DNA from 2 places in the Embleya sp. NPDC005575 genome. Region 1 is predicted to be linked to the other one. Evidence: riboswitches for the same ligand, from Rfam matches in the RefSeq annotation. Region 1 holds a riboswitch; the other holds the start of a gene.
The links. A riboswitch is a leader RNA that binds a small molecule or an ion and turns the genes downstream of it on or off. The one in region 1 is predicted to bind glycine.
Positions count from the first base shown of each region.

Region 2: it holds a riboswitch for glycine, as region 1 does, so the genes downstream of both, gcvT (glycine cleavage system aminomethyltransferase GcvT) here and gcvP (aminomethyl-transferring glycine dehydrogenase) in region 1, are expected to answer to the same signal.

Region 1 covers NZ_JBEXCV010000151.1:2,487-9,715, reverse strand. The annotation lists gene gcvP (aminomethyl-transferring glycine dehydrogenase) at 1-1,791, opposite strand, end outside; glycine riboswitch at 1,992-2,088, opposite strand; gene ABZS54_RS34330 (DUF4230 domain-containing protein) at 2,137-2,805, opposite strand; gene ABZS54_RS34325 (DNA polymerase IV) at 2,885-4,234, opposite strand; gene ABZS54_RS34320 (ElyC/SanA/YdcF family protein) at 4,284-4,970, opposite strand; gene ABZS54_RS34315 (MerR family transcriptional regulator) at 5,017-5,631, opposite strand; gene ABZS54_RS34310 (bifunctional nuclease family protein) at 6,090-6,563, opposite strand; gene ABZS54_RS34305 (MerR family transcriptional regulator) at 6,711-7,229, opposite strand, start outside.
Region 2 covers NZ_JBEXCV010000014.1:25,448-32,676, forward strand. The annotation lists gene ABZS54_RS07285 (enhanced serine sensitivity protein SseB) at 135-851, opposite strand; gene ABZS54_RS07290 (AAA family ATPase) at 881-1,612, opposite strand; glycine riboswitch at 1,794-1,887, shown strand; gene gcvT (glycine cleavage system aminomethyltransferase GcvT) at 2,259-3,359, shown strand; gene gcvH (glycine cleavage system protein GcvH) at 3,529-3,903, shown strand; gene glyA (serine hydroxymethyltransferase) at 3,936-5,204, shown strand; gene ABZS54_RS07310 (enoyl-CoA hydratase-related protein) at 5,295-6,068, opposite strand; gene ABZS54_RS07315 (Ig-like domain-containing protein) at 6,195-7,229, opposite strand, start outside.

The DNA of each region.
Region 1 (7,229 bases):
ATAGGCGCGCACCGCGAGCAGGCCCGCGAGTTCGCCCTGCGAACCGGCGTTGGGCTGGAGCGAGACCTTGGCGTAGCCGGTGATCCGGGCCAGCGAGTCGGCCAGGCCGTCGATCAGCTCCAGGTATCCCGCGGCCTGATCCACCGGCGCGAACGGGTGCAGGTTCGCGAACTCGGGCCACGTGATCGGTTCCATCTCGACCGTGGCGTTGAGCTTCATCGTGCACGAGCCGAGCGGGATCATGCCCCGGTCGAGTGCGTAGTCCTTGTCCGCGAGCCGCTTGAGGTAGCGCAGCATGTCGGTCTCGGAGCGGTGCGTGTGGAAGACCGGGTGGGTCAGGAACTCGGTGTCGCGCAGCAGCGACTGCGGCAGCGCGTCGGCGGTGACCGCGTCCAGTGCGGCCACGTCGCCGGTGACCCCGAACGCGCCCCAGACCGCCTCGACATGCGCTCGCAGGGTGGTCTCGTCGCAGGTGATCCCCACGTGGTCGGCGTCCACCGGGCGCAGGTTGACCCCGGCCGCGCGGGCCGCGGCAAGCACCTGCTCGGCCCGGCCCGGCACGCGCACGCCGACCGTGTCGAAGAAGTCGCCGTGCACGACCTCGACGCCGCCCGCCCGCAGGCCCGCCGCGAGCACGGCCGCGTACCGGTGGGTGCGGCGTGCGATCGAGGTGAGCCCGTCCGGCCCGTGGTAGACCGCGTACATCCCGGCCATCACGGCCAGCAGGACCTGCGCGGTGCAGATGTTGCTGGTCGCCTTCTCCCGGCGGATGTGCTGTTCGCGGGTCTGCAGCGCGAGCCGGTAGGCGGGCGCGCCGTCGGCGTCCACGGACACCCCGACCAGCCGGCCCGGCATGCTGCGGGTGAGCTTCTCGCGAACCGCCATGTACCCCGCGTGCGGACCGCCGAAGGCCATCGGCACACCGAAGCGCTGGCTGGTGCCGACCGCGATGTCGGCGCCCATCGCGCCCGGCGCGCGCAACACGGTGAGTGCGAGCAGGTCGGCGGCGACCGCCACCAGCGCGCCCTGCGCGTGCGCCGCCTCGATCACCGGCGTCAGGTCGCGGACCCGGCCGTCGGCGCCGGGGTACTGGAGCAGCACGCCGAAGCAGCCGTCCTCGGGCAGCCCGTCGGTGGTGTCGGCGACCACGACCTCGATACCCAGCGCCTGCGCGCGCGTGCGCACCACGGCGACGGTCTGCGGCAGCGTGGCCGCGTCCACGACGAACACGTCGCTCTTGGCCCGACCGGCCCGCCGGGCCAGGGTCATCGCCTCGGCGGCGGCGGTGGCCTCGTCGAGCAGCGAGGCGCCTGCCACGTCCAGGCCGGTCAGGTCGGTGACCACGGTCTGGAAGTTGAGCAGCGCCTCCAACCGGCCCTGCGAGATCTCCGGCTGGTAGGGCGTGTAGGCCGTGTACCAGGCGGGGTTCTCCAGCACGTTGCGGGTGATCACCGGCGGGGTGAAGGTGCCGTGGTAGCCGAGCCCGATCATCGAGGTCAGCACGCTGTTGCGGGAGGCCAGCTCGCGCAGTTCGGCGAGCACCTCGGCCTCCGAACGCGCGGCGGGCAATGCGAAGCCCTCCAGCGCGCGGATCGCGGCGGGCACCGCCGCGTCGGTCAGCTCGTCCAGGGATCCGTAGCCGATCGCGGCGAGCATCTTCGCCTGCTCGTCGGCGTCCGGACCGATGTGCCGACCGGTGAACGGCGACGCGGCCTCCAGGCCGGTCAACGAGCCGGGACCGGAGGGGAGTACGACGTGAGCACGCGTCGGGGCAGGGGTGCGCGGGGTCATCGCGAAAGGCCTCCTGGATCGCTCCTGGACGGACACGCGGGTCGCGGGTCCACCGGCCTCCCCCTCTGTCATCTGTACCTGAGAGCTTCACCGCGCCCGGAGCCCCGGTCGAACCGGTTCCCACGGGCGCGATTTGCACCGTCGGCGAGGATCCGACCCGACTCGGCGAGCCACGTGCGAATCCTGCTTTCCAGAGTGCCCACGACCACGCGGTACGGGTGCCTGAGAGATTCCGGGGAGGAGTTGCTCCTTCGGCGCCTCGTGTGCACGACACGAGGACTCTCCCGCGCGAACGTAATGGGCGGTCTCAACGGTATCAGCGTGACAGCCGCCGGGGCCTGCGCACTAGGCGTAGGTCACAGTGGTGGTCGGATAACCCAGGGATCGCATCATTCCCTGGAGCATGCCGGTGGTGTTGCGTTCCGCGCGCTCCACCAGTCCGGCGGTCTTCGCCGCGTCGTCGATCTTCTTCGTCGCCAGCACGTAGAGCTGTTGCTGATCGCCGGGATTGCCGGAGAAGAAGTCGCCGAGACGGTCGAACAGGCCCCTGTCCTGGGCAATCACGTGGCTGTTCTTCTGGTCGAGCGCGGCGGGCGCGAGCCGCGCGTGCGGGAGCTTGATGGTTACGCTCTTGTTGTCCGGCGAGGTCCGGATCGCATCCTGGCCGATTCCGCCGAATTCGACGAAGCCGCCGACCTGGCCGACCCCGATGAACAGCGTTCGCTGGCCGCGGACGGCGTCCGGGAGGAATTTGGCGTCCTTCTCCAGGTCCACTACGACCTGGAAGGTGCCGCTGACCGCCTCGTAGCGGCTGAGATCCTGCACCGCCTTGAGCATCACGGGCCCGCTGTGGTCCTTGGTGGTCTCGCCGAACGGATTGAATCTTCCGGGCAGCAGGTTGACCAGGCCGACCAGCACCAGGGCCAGCACGATGAAGCCGACCAGGAGCGTGACCAGGAAGGCGGGCAGGCCCAGCTTGCGGCGCGCCGATCGGAAGGCCCCTTGCCCTCGCATCGGCCGCTCTTTGACATCAGTCATGGTGGGGACACCCCCGAGGAGTCGTCTGCCCGGCGCCTGCCCCGGATCGCCGCGGCTATCCCCGGTCGACGGGCGGTAGCGGAATCGGTTCCCCCGGTCGCAGCGCCGGATCGGTGATCGCAAACGTGCGCACCCGGCCGGGCCGCCCGCCCGGCACCTCGAACCGCACGGTGACCCGGCCGACGCCGCTGCCCTGCACCCAGCCGGGCCCGAACCCCTCGTGCAGCACGTCCTGGCCCGGCGACCAGGAGACCCGCTCCGGGGCGGCCTCCGCGGGCGCTTCCGCGGCGGCCTCCGTGCCCTCCTCGACCGGCTCACCGGGCTCCGGCTCGGCCCCGCCGAACAGGTCCTGCTGGGCGAAGTCGGCCAAGCCGCTCACGCCCACCCCGAGCAGCCGCACGCCGCCCGTGACGTCCACCTGCGCGGCCAGCCGACGGATCGTCTCGCGCACCACGCCCGGATCGTCGGTGGGCCCGCGCAGCGTCTCCGAGCGGGTCAGCGTGCTGAAGTCGTAGCGGCGCAGCTTGAGCACGATCGTGCGCCCGGAGCGCCCGGCGGCGCGCAGCCGCTCCACGCACCGGATCGAGAGCCGGTCCAACTCCCGCGTGATGCGCTCGCGGTCCACCAGGTCGGTGGCGAAGGTGTCCTCCACCGACACCGATTTCGCGTCCCGGTCGGCGACCACCGGGCGCGTGTCCAACCCGGCGGCCAGTACGTGCAGCCCGTGTCCGTGCGCCTGGCCGAGCAGCCGCACGAGCTCGCTCTCGTCGACGGCGGCCAGGTCGGCCACGGTGTCCAGGCCGGCCCGGCGCAGCACGTCGCCGGTGGCCGGGCCGACCCCGGGCAGCGCGCGCACCGGCAGCGGGTCCAGCATCGCCCGCTCGGCGCCGGGCGCCACCACGCACAGCCCGTCCGGCTTGTCCGCCTCGGACGCGATCTTGGCCAGCAGCTTGGAGGTGGCCGCGCCGACCGAGCAGGTCAGCCCGGTGGCCGCGTGGATGTCGGCGCGCAGCCGCACGGCGATCTCGGTGACCCGCCGGGTGTCCAGCGTGCCGCCGTGCGGGCCCGCCTCCAGGTCGACGAACGCCTCGTCCAGGCTGAGCGGCTCCACCAGCGGCGAGAGCCGATGCAGCAGCTCCATCACGGTGTCGCTGACCTGCCGGTACAGCGCGAAGCGCGGGCTGAGGAAAGCGGCGTTGGGACAGCGTCGGCGGGCCTCGCCGATCGACATCGCCGAGTGCACGCCGAACACTCGGGCCTCATAGGAGGCGGTGGCCACCACCCCGCGCGCGCCGATGCCGCCGACGATCACCGCCTTGCCGGCCAGGCTGGGCTTCGCGGCCTGCTCGACCGACGCGTAGAACGCGTCCATGTCGAGGTGAAGGATGCCCGGGGCCTGTCTCACACCGGGCAATGATGACGCACGCGACCGACATCGGCGTGCGTTGACTCACTCAGTCGCTCAGGGCGCGGCGGATCTCGTCGTTCCTCGGATCGCGTGCGCGCGGATCCGGTTTGACCACGATCTGACCGGTCGCCTTGATCGCCGCGAGCATCTCGCGCCCGGTGCCGTACACGGTGGGCCCGATGTGGCCCCACGTGAAGGACTCGTCCGGGACGCCGTACGCGGATATCCCGGCGGCCCGGCACAGCCCGAGCGCACGCCGCAGATGGAAGCTCTGCGTTACCACGATGACCCGGTCGATCCCGTAGACGTGCTTCGCGCGGACGCAGGACTCCCAGGTGGAGAATCCCGATTCGTCGCTCACGATCCGGTGCTGCGGGATTCCCCGGTCCGCGAGGTAGCGCCGCATCACCCCGGTCTCGTCGTAGCGGTTGCCGCCGCCGTCGCCGCTGACCAGGATCACCCGGGTCTTGCCGGCCCGGTACAACCCGAGTGCGACGTCCAACCGGCGGGCCAGCAGATCGGACGGCCGGTCCCCGTGCACGCCCGCGCCGAGCACCATCGTGACGTCCTGGTACGGCACGTCGGCCGGTGAGCGGACCCGGTTCCCGGCGTACAGGTGCAGCCCCGTGATCGGGGCCAGTCCGGCCACGGTGAGCAGGACGGCGGCCTGATAGCCGCGTCGTTGGGCTCGCCGCGAGCGCGGCAGGGTCGGCCGACGAATGATCACGTCCATGGGGACGTCCTGCCCGTCGGACCGGTTCCCATCCGCCGCGGGCGCCTCAGACCGCCTTGTCGCGCCGCCTGCGCGCCAATTCGTCGCCCGGATGGACCGGCGTGATCGGCTCTCCGGTGCCGGTGTCCTCGCCCTGGAGCTGCGCGAGCGAGCCCTCGACCTCGCGCCACACCGCCCCCACGGCGATCCCGAAGACCCCCTGGCCACCCTGGACCAGGTCGATGACCTCGTCGTACGACGTGCACTCGTACACACTGGCGCCGTCGCTCATCAGCGTCATCCCGGCCAGGTCGCCGATGCCGCGGCCTCGCAGGTGGGCCACCGCGATCCGGATGTTCTGCAGCGAGACGCCGGTGTCCAGGAGCCGCTTGACGATCTTGAGCACCAGGATGTCGCGGAAGCCGTACAGGCGCTGGGTGCCCGAGCCGTGGGCCGGGCGGACCGTGGGCTCGACCAGGCCGGTGCGCGCCCAGTAGTCGAGTTGGCGATAGGTGATGCCGGCCGCCGCGCAGGCCGTCGGGCCTCGGTAGCCGACGTCCTCCGACGGGGTGCCGGCCGGCGAGACGTCCTGCCGCCGGGGGCCCGCACCGGGGTCGGTCGCCGGCAGAGGACGTGCCGTGCGGGCGCGTTCCGCCGCCGTGATGTCGCCGGTGCTGCTCACGCCGACCTCCCTTTCGTCTCCCCGCGCCCGGGTACGGCGCAAAGAGTCTCTTCAGTCCCGGGCCGCAGGCGGCGAGGTGCAACGCGCAGGGGTCATCCCGGAACTGTCGATTTCGACGGTAGGCAGTCACCAACAGCGCGTCAACGACCGCGCCGTTCGGCACGCCGAGTGACGCTCCTCGCACGAGTGGTTTGAACCAACGCTTCAGGGGTAGGTCTGGCCACTTTGCCGCTGATCGAAACGGATCGAAACGGATCGACTCCGACTGTCTGTACACCGCGGTCCGGCGGGCGGGTCCGAGCGTGTGCGCGACCGCCGGCCGCAGCCCCCGGCCGGTCGGCGGCGGCGCGATCCGGCCGGTCCCGAACGCAAAGAACCGCCGACCGGTACCCCCTCGCCGAGGACGGCGGGCGGGACGGTCGGCGGCTTCGGACGCGCACCGGGCCGAAGCGGGCCGGCTATTGGCTCGTGGTGCCGAAGTCCTCGGGCGAGATGTCGTTCAGGAATTCCCTGAACTTCTCGATCTCGTCCTCCTGCTCGTTGGGGATCACGATGCCCGCCTCGTCCAGGACCGCGTCGCTGCCGACGATCGACGTCCCGGTCCGCAGCGCGAGCGCGATCGCATCCGACGGGCGCGCGCTGACCTCCACGCCGCCGGAGAAGACCAGCTCGGCGTAGAACACGCCCTCGCGCAGGTCGGTGATCCGGATCTGGGTCAATTCCTGCCCCAACGCCTCCAGCACGTCCCGGAAGAGATCGTGCGTCAGAGGACGCGCGGGTACCACGCCCTGTTGGGCGAACGCGATGGCCGTCGCCTCTACCGGGCCGATCCAGATGGGGAGATAACGATCGCCCCCCGTCTCCCGTAGGAGCACGATCGGCTGGTTAGAGGGCATCTCCACCCGGACGCCCACAACCTCTAGCTCGTTCACATCGCCACACTAGCGCGCCCGACTGTCGGTCACCGATCCCCAGGGGCCGAATTGGTCGGGGATTCGTCGTTTTTTCTTCGTGGGGCGAGACGCATGCCCCGACTCGCCGCGCAACCGGGATCACCGGTGGCCGGGCTGCCGGGCTGCTCAGCGGCCCAGGCGGGGCGCGAGCGCCGTGGTGACCAGGACGGTGTGCAGCCGCGAGGTGAGCGCGAGCAGGTCGCGCACGGTCTCCTCGGCACCCGCCTTGGCACGCGCACCCCGGCGGTGCAGGAGCGGCGCGACGATCTGTTCGACCAGAGCGGCCTCGCGGTCCGCGGCGGCCTTGGTTTGACGCAGGTGCCGCGGTTCGACGCCGTAGCGTCCCAGCGCGGCCACCAACCGGGCCACCACCAGCGCGTCACCGTCGTAGACCACCGCGTGTTCACCGTCGGCGCCGCCGGGACGCGGGCGGTGCGGCTGGATCAGCCCGAACTCCTCCAGCCGCGCCAGGTCCACGTCCTGGATGCCGGCCGCAGCGATCAGGCCCGGCCGGTCGAGCAGCACTGTGGTGCCGTCCCGACCGGCCGACCCGGGATCGCCGTCGGCGTCCTGGGCACGCTCGGCTTCGGCCGGGGTCGGGCCGGCCGGTTCGAGCCCGCGATCCATCGCGTCCAGTTGATCCTT
Region 2 (7,229 bases), on a different contig from region 1:
GAACCGATGTACCGATGTACCGCCGGACCGATCGCCGGTCCGATGACATGATTTCGATGAATGCCGCGGCGCCGGAACCCGGGCGCGCCGGTGTGTGCCGCGCACGCGGGTGCGCGGAATGCACGGGTGCGGGCTCAGCGCTGGTCGGCCCGTAGGTAGAACGGCTGGGTCTGTTCCAGCATCCAGTCCCCCACAGGATCCTGCGCGACGTCCAACAGCACCACGTTCACCGGCCACGGGGATGCGGCCCGGCCGAGCGCGCGCTCCAGGGCGCCGACCGCGGCCAGCCGGTCCTCCTCCTGCCAGCGATCCAACTCGACGCCGATGAACAGGCACGGCGGATCGGACTCGATCACGCCCAAGCCGCGTCGCGCACTCAGCACCACCGGCACGTGGGTGAACTCGGCGGCGGCCGCGATCAGGAACTCCATCGGCTCCTCGTCCGGCTCGTACAACCGCACCCGCGCGCCGCGCACACCCGCGCCGGGCAGCCGGGCCAGTTCCAGCACGCCCGGCGGTGGGATCGGAATGCCCGCCTCGCCGCCCGGGTTGACCGCGATGCCCACGTTCGGCGGCATCCCGCGGGCGAACTCGCGCATCGGCGCGACCGTGCACGGCATCGGGCCGGCGATCCGCCGGAACTCCTCCTCCGAGGAGAACACCGGCACATACGGCCGGCCGTCGATCTCGGTGGTCGGCAGCGTCAGTTCGCTGTCGGCCGGGTTGCCGCCCTCGGGCAGCGGCACCCACACGTCCGCCTCGGCCAGGGCCTCGAAGAGAGCCTCGGCCCGGGACGGGTCGTGCATCGCCGCGACGAGCGCGCTCTCCACGGGATTGGCCGGAAACGGCATGGTGGTGCTCCTCTGGTGTCGGCCGCAGTTTACGACTCGGTCGGCTGTCGCCGTCGGGACTGTCCGGGTACGGGGTCTGCGAAAACGATCCGGCTGAGCTTCCGGGCGGCCGAGCGGTCCAGCAGTACGCACGACGTGAAGCCGCCGGGAGCGGACGCCAGGGTGGGGCCCGCGTCCAGCCACGGCGTCAGTCGGGCGAGCAGTTCACGCCACTCGCGGTGGTGCCGGGCGAACACCGATGTGGACACTCCGCGCCCACGCGCGCGTTGGCCGGAAAGCGCCTGATGGGCGGTCACGTCCAACAGCAGTGCGTGTGCCGAACTGCCGCGCCGACGAGCGACGAGCACCAGCACCCGGCGCAGCATCGGGTTCCGGCCGCTGTCGTGCACGACCACGGCGCCCGGGCCGCGCAGCGCCCGGGCCACCTCGCCGTAGTGCGAGAGCCGCACCAGCGGCCGATAGGCCCGATACGGGATGCGCCCGGCACGCACCGCCCAGCGCGCCCGGACCAGGTCCGCGTCGAGCACGGCCACGGTCGGCCCGGGGGTGACCACCCGCGCGAGCAGCGTGCTCTTGCCGGCCCCGGGCAGGCCGGTGACCACGAGCACACACGAGGCCGGATAGGCCAGCACGTCCACCACCCGGTCGCCGATCCGGTTTCCCGGGCCATCGCGCTCCTCGCGGAGGTCGTGCACGGACCGGGGCATCAGTACGCCGCCCGTCGCGGCGCCGGTATGCGCCCCCGCCGAGTCCGTCTCCACGAGCCCTCCCTTGTCCCGAACCGTCCTGCCTTGCGCATGGTGTCGCACCCTCGCACCCTCGCGCGCGAGCGCGTGTCGGCCATCTCTCCAAGTCGGCAGCCCTCGGACTCGGCGGGTCCCGGTCCCGGCGGGGGATTGACGACACGCGCTAGCATGCCGGGCACAACCTCATATCGGCCGTCGACCCCACGCGGAAGAGTCCTCGCCCACGAGCGGGGCGCCGAAGGAGCAACTCCTCCCCGGAATCTCTCAGGCACCGATACCGCATGGGTCAGGCACTTCTGGAAAGCAACCGCACCGCTGGTGCGGTTCACCCACGGTGCAAATCGCAGTTTTCGCGCGGATGCGCTCGGACGCGATGAAGCTCTCAGGTTCCGATGACAGAAGGGGAGGGCACCCCACTTTTCGACCGACTCTGGTCGAAAAGGGCTGAACGCCATGGCAGGGAGCCCCCTTTGTTGTCGTATTCGCCGCACCGCCCGTCACCTTTCGCCGCACTCCGCGCCGGCACCCGCTCCTCGTCCGCGCGCCGCGTCCGCGCTCCGCGCGTGGTGCGCGCGGCCGAGCGCGCGGCCGTTCGCCATGCCCCCGACCGGCCCGCGCCCCTCGGGTGTTCCCGCCGGCGCCCCCTCGAAGGAGCCTTCGCATGACCACCGACCGCCGGACCCCGCTCGACGCCGTGCACGACGCGCTCGGGGCCACGATGACCGATTTCGCCGGTTGGCGGATGCCGCTCCGGTACGGGAGCGAGCGCGACGAGCACACTGCGGTGCGCACCACGGCCGGCCTGTTCGACCTCACCCACATGGGTGAAATCGAGGTCACCGGCCCGGACGCCGCCCGCGCGCTCGACCACGCCCTGGTCGGTTTCGTCTCGAAGATCGGGGTCGACCGCGCCCGGTACACGATGATCTGCACCGAAGAGGGCGGCATCGTCGACGACCTGATCGTCTACCGGCTGGGCGACGAGCACTTCGTGGTGGTGGCCAACGCGTCCAACGCGGATGTGGTCGCGGGCAGCCTGAAGCACCGCTCGGAGAACTTCGACGCCACGGTGCGCGACGCGTCCGAGGAGTACACGCTGCTCGCCGTGCAGGGCCCCGCGTCGACCGCGATCGTCGGCTCGCTCACCGACGCCGACCTGCCCGCGCTCAAGTACTACGCGATCCTGCGCACCGAGGTCGCCGGCGTCCCGGTGCTGCTCGCGCGCACCGGCTACACCGGCGAGGACGGCTTCGAGCTGTTCGCCGCGCCCGACGACGCGGTCGCGCTGTGGGAGGCGTTGCTCGCGGCCGGGAAGCCGCACAGCCTGGTGCCGGCCGGGCTGTCCTGCCGGGACACGCTGCGCCTGGAGGCGGGCATGCCGCTGTACGGTCACGAGCTGACCCGGGACACCACGCCGTACGAGGCCAACCTGGGTCGGGTGGTCCGGCTGGACAAGCCCGAGGACTTCGTCGGGCGCGACGCGCTGGCCGCGGCGCAGGCCGACGTGCGCCGAACGCTGGTCGGGCTCACCTCGCCGGGCAAGCGGGTCCCGCGTGCGGGCTACCCGGTGGTGGACGCGGAGACCGGCGAGCGGGTCGGCGAGGTCACCTCCGGCGCGCCCTCGCCGACGCTGGGTGTGCCGATCGCGATGGCGTACGTGGCTTCGGAGCGGGCCGAACCGGGCACCCGGCTGGCCGTGGACATCCGCGGCAAGGCGGAGCCGGTCGAGGTCGTCGCGCTGCCGTTCTACAAGCGGGCCTGACCCGAGCCGCACGCGGGGCCCGATCCCGGGTCCTCGGGCGCGACCGACGCGGGCCCTCGGGCCGGCGGCACGAACCGGCGGCACAAACCGGCGGCACAAACCGGCGGCACAAACAATTACAAAACCACCTGAGGGACAGACCCTCCTCATTCGAATGGAGAATGGACCCGTGCACGCACCCCAGCACCTGCGCTACAGCAAGGAACACGAGTGGCTCGACGAGGCGGCCTCCCCCGCCCTCGTCGGCATCACCAAGCACGCGGCCGACGCGCTCGGCGACGTGGTGTTCGTCCAGCTTCCCGAGGTCGGTCAGACGGTCGTCGCCGGCGAGCCGTGCGGCGAGCTGGAGTCCACCAAGTCGGTCAGCGACATGTACGCGCCGGTCTCCGGCGAGATCGTCGAGATCAACGACGCTGTCGCCGAGGACCCCGCCCTGGTGAACTCCGACCCCTTCGGGGCGGGCTGGCTGTTCAAGGTGCGCATCGACGGCGAGGCCGAGGGCCTGCTGTCGGCCGACGAGTACGCCGCGTTCTGCGGCGAATGATCGAGATCGACCCGATCGAGGAGCTGACAACCGTGACGATCCTGGACCGTCCGCTGAGCGAGGTGGACCCGCAGGTCGCCGCCGCCGTCACCGACGAGCTGCACCGCCAGCAGAACACCCTGGAGATGATCGCCTCCGAGAACTTCGCCCCCGTGGCGGTGTTGGAGGCACAGGGTTCCGTCCTGACCAACAAGTACGCCGAGGGCTACCCCGGCCGGCGCTACTACGGCGGCTGCGAGCACGTCGACGTCGTCGAGCAGCTCGCCATCGACCGGGTCAAGGAGCTCTTCGGCGCCGAGGCCGCCAACGTGCAGCCGCACTCGGGCGCGTCCGCGAACGCCGCCGCGATGTTCGCGCTGCTCACGCCCGGCGACACGATCCTCGGCCTGGACCTGGCCCACGGCGGCCACCTCACCCACGGCATGAAGATCAACTTCTCCGGCAAGCTCTACAACGTGGTCGCCTACCACGTCGACGAGAAGACCCACCGGGTCGACATGGAGGAGGTCGAGCGCCTGGCCAAGGAGCACCGACCGAAGCTGATCATCGCCGGTTGGTCGGCCTACCCGAGGCAGCTCGACTTCGCCGAGTTCCGCCGGATCGCCGACGAGATCGGCGCGTACTTCATGGTGGACATGGCGCACTTCGCGGGCCTGGTCGCCGCGGGTCTGCACCCCAGCCCCGTGCCGTACGCGGACGTGGTCACCACCACGACGCACAAGACCCTGGGCGGCCCGCGCGGCGGCGTCATCCTGTCCAAGGCGGAGTACGCCAAGAAGATCAACTCGGCGGTCTTCCCGGGCCAGCAGGGTGGCCCCCTGGAGCACGTGATCGCGGGCAAGGCGGTGGCCTTCAAGGTCGCCGCCTCCGACGACTTCAAGGACCGCCAGCGGCGCACCCTGGAGGGCTCGGTCATCCTCGCCGAGCGGCTCACCCGCAAGGACGTCACCGACGCGGGCATCACCGTGCTCACCGGCGGCACCGACGTGCACCTGGTCCTGGTCGACCTGCGCGACTCGGAGCTCAACGGTCAGCAGGGCGAGGACCGCCTGCACGAGATCGGCATCACGGTCAACCGCAACGCGGTCCCGTTCGACCCGCGCCCGGCCATGGTCACCTCCGGCCTGCGGATCGGCACGCCGGCCCTGGCCACCCGCGGCTTCGAGGCGGCCGACTTCGAGGAGGTCTCCGACATCATCGCCGAGGCCCTCCTCCCCGGCTTCGACGACACCCGCAAGGCTGCCCTGGCCACGCGCGTCACGGCCCTGGCGAAGAAGCACCCGCTGTACCCGAACCTCTGATCCCACCTCGCGGATCCACGTTCACGCCGACGGCCGCGGGGCCGGCGGGGCACTCGCCCCACCGGCCCCGCGGCCGTTTCGCGGTCGCGATCAGCGGCCCGTGAACTTCGGCTTCTCCTTGGCCACGAAGGCGCGCATGCCGGTGGAGCGGTCCTCGGTCGCGAACAGTGCGGTGAACTGGAGGCGTTCGATCTCCAGGCCGGTGTCCAGGTCGACGTCGAGGCCGCGGTCGATCGCTTCCTTGGCCGCGCGCAGCGCGTATACCGGGCCGTTGGCGAACTGCGTGGCCCACTTCACCGCCTCGGCGTACACGTGCTCGGCCGGGACCACCCGGTCCACCAGGCCGATCGCGAGTGCTTCGTCGGCGGCCACGAAGCGGCCGGTGAAGATCAGGTCCTTGGCCTTGGCGGGGCCGATCAGTCGGGGCAGCCGCTGGGTGCCGCCGGCGCCCGGGATGATGCCCAGGGTGATCTCCGGCTGGCCCAGCTTCGCGGTGTCGGCGCACACCCGTACGTCCGCGCACAGCGCGAGTTCACAACCGCCACCGAGCGCGAAGCCGGTGATCGCTGCGACGACCGGCTTGGGGATCTCGGCGACCGCGGTGAACGAGGACTGGAGCGCGGCACCCCGGTCGGCCATGTCGACGTACGCCATGTCGGCCATCTCCTTGATGTCCGCACCCGCCGCGAACACCTTCTCACCGCCGTAGAGCACGACCGCGCGCACGTCCGCCCGCTCACCCGCCTCGTGCGCCGCCGCCCGAAGCTCCTCCTGGAGTTGCCGGTTCAGCGCGTTCATCGGCGGCCGGCTCAGCCGGATCGTGCCGACGCCGTCGGCCACTTCCAGGTTGACGAATTCGCCCATGACGCTCTCCTTTGGTCAGCCCTGATGTGCTGACCCGACCTTAGGCGCCGGCACCCCGCGCGGCCGTGCGTGGGGCCGCCGGCGCGTGGGTCGCGGCCCCGCGCCCGAAGGCTCGGTGCCCGTGCCTCAGTGCGTCGGCGTCGTGGTCTTCGGCGCGCCGCCGCCCGGTGTACCGCTCGCGATCCACTCGTTCCAGGGCAGGTTCCAATCGCCGAAGCCGTTGTCCGGGTCCACGGTGCGCTCGTCGGAGCCGGAGATGTCCACGACGTCGCCCGGGATCACCCGGTCGTACAGCCACTTGGCGTTCTCCTTCGTCATCGAGACGCAGCCGTGACTGGTGTTCTCGCTGCCGAAGACACTCGGGTCGGCCCAGTAGTTGCCGTGCACGAAGGTGCCCGACGTGGTGATCCGCATCGCGTTCGGCACGTCGTCGATGTCGTACTCGCTGCCCAGACCCACGGTCTGCGAATTCATCCGGGTCTTCTCGAACTTCTCGGTGATCGCCATCCTGCCGTTCCACGTGCTGTACTTCGGCGACTTGCCGGCCGTGATCGGGATGGTCTTGATCAACCGGTCGTTCTCGTACACCTTCATGGTGTGCGCCTTCACGTCCACCATGGCGACCCGCTTGGTGGCGGCCACCTTGAAGCTGTAGCTCTTGAACTGGTTGGCGATCGCGCCATTGCCGACGTCGACCCCACGCAGGTTCAGGTTGACCTTGACGCTCGTACCGGGCGCCCAGTAGTCCCTGGGCCGGTAGTCCACGCGGGTGTTGTCGAACCAGTGCCAGGCACCCTCGACCCTGGGCTCGACGTCGACGGACAGCGCCTTCTCCACGGCGGCCCTGTTCTTGACCGGGTAGTCGAAGGTCAGTGACACCGGAAAGCCCACGCCGACTGTGGCGCCGTCCTCGGGGCTGAACCTCGCGGTGACCTTCTTGTCGCCGGACAACGTGCCGAACGTCGCCCGCGCGGTGGTGGGCGTGTTATCGGGGTTGGTCGCGGTCGCACTGACCGTGTACTTGCCGCCGAGGGTGAAGGCGACCTTGGGCTTCCAGGACTTGCCGTCCGGGTCGAGTGCGCCGTCGACCGGTTCGTTCTGCGCGTTGACGACCTTGACCTCGCCGAGCCTGCCGCCGTTGACCGCGATCGTGATCGGCGC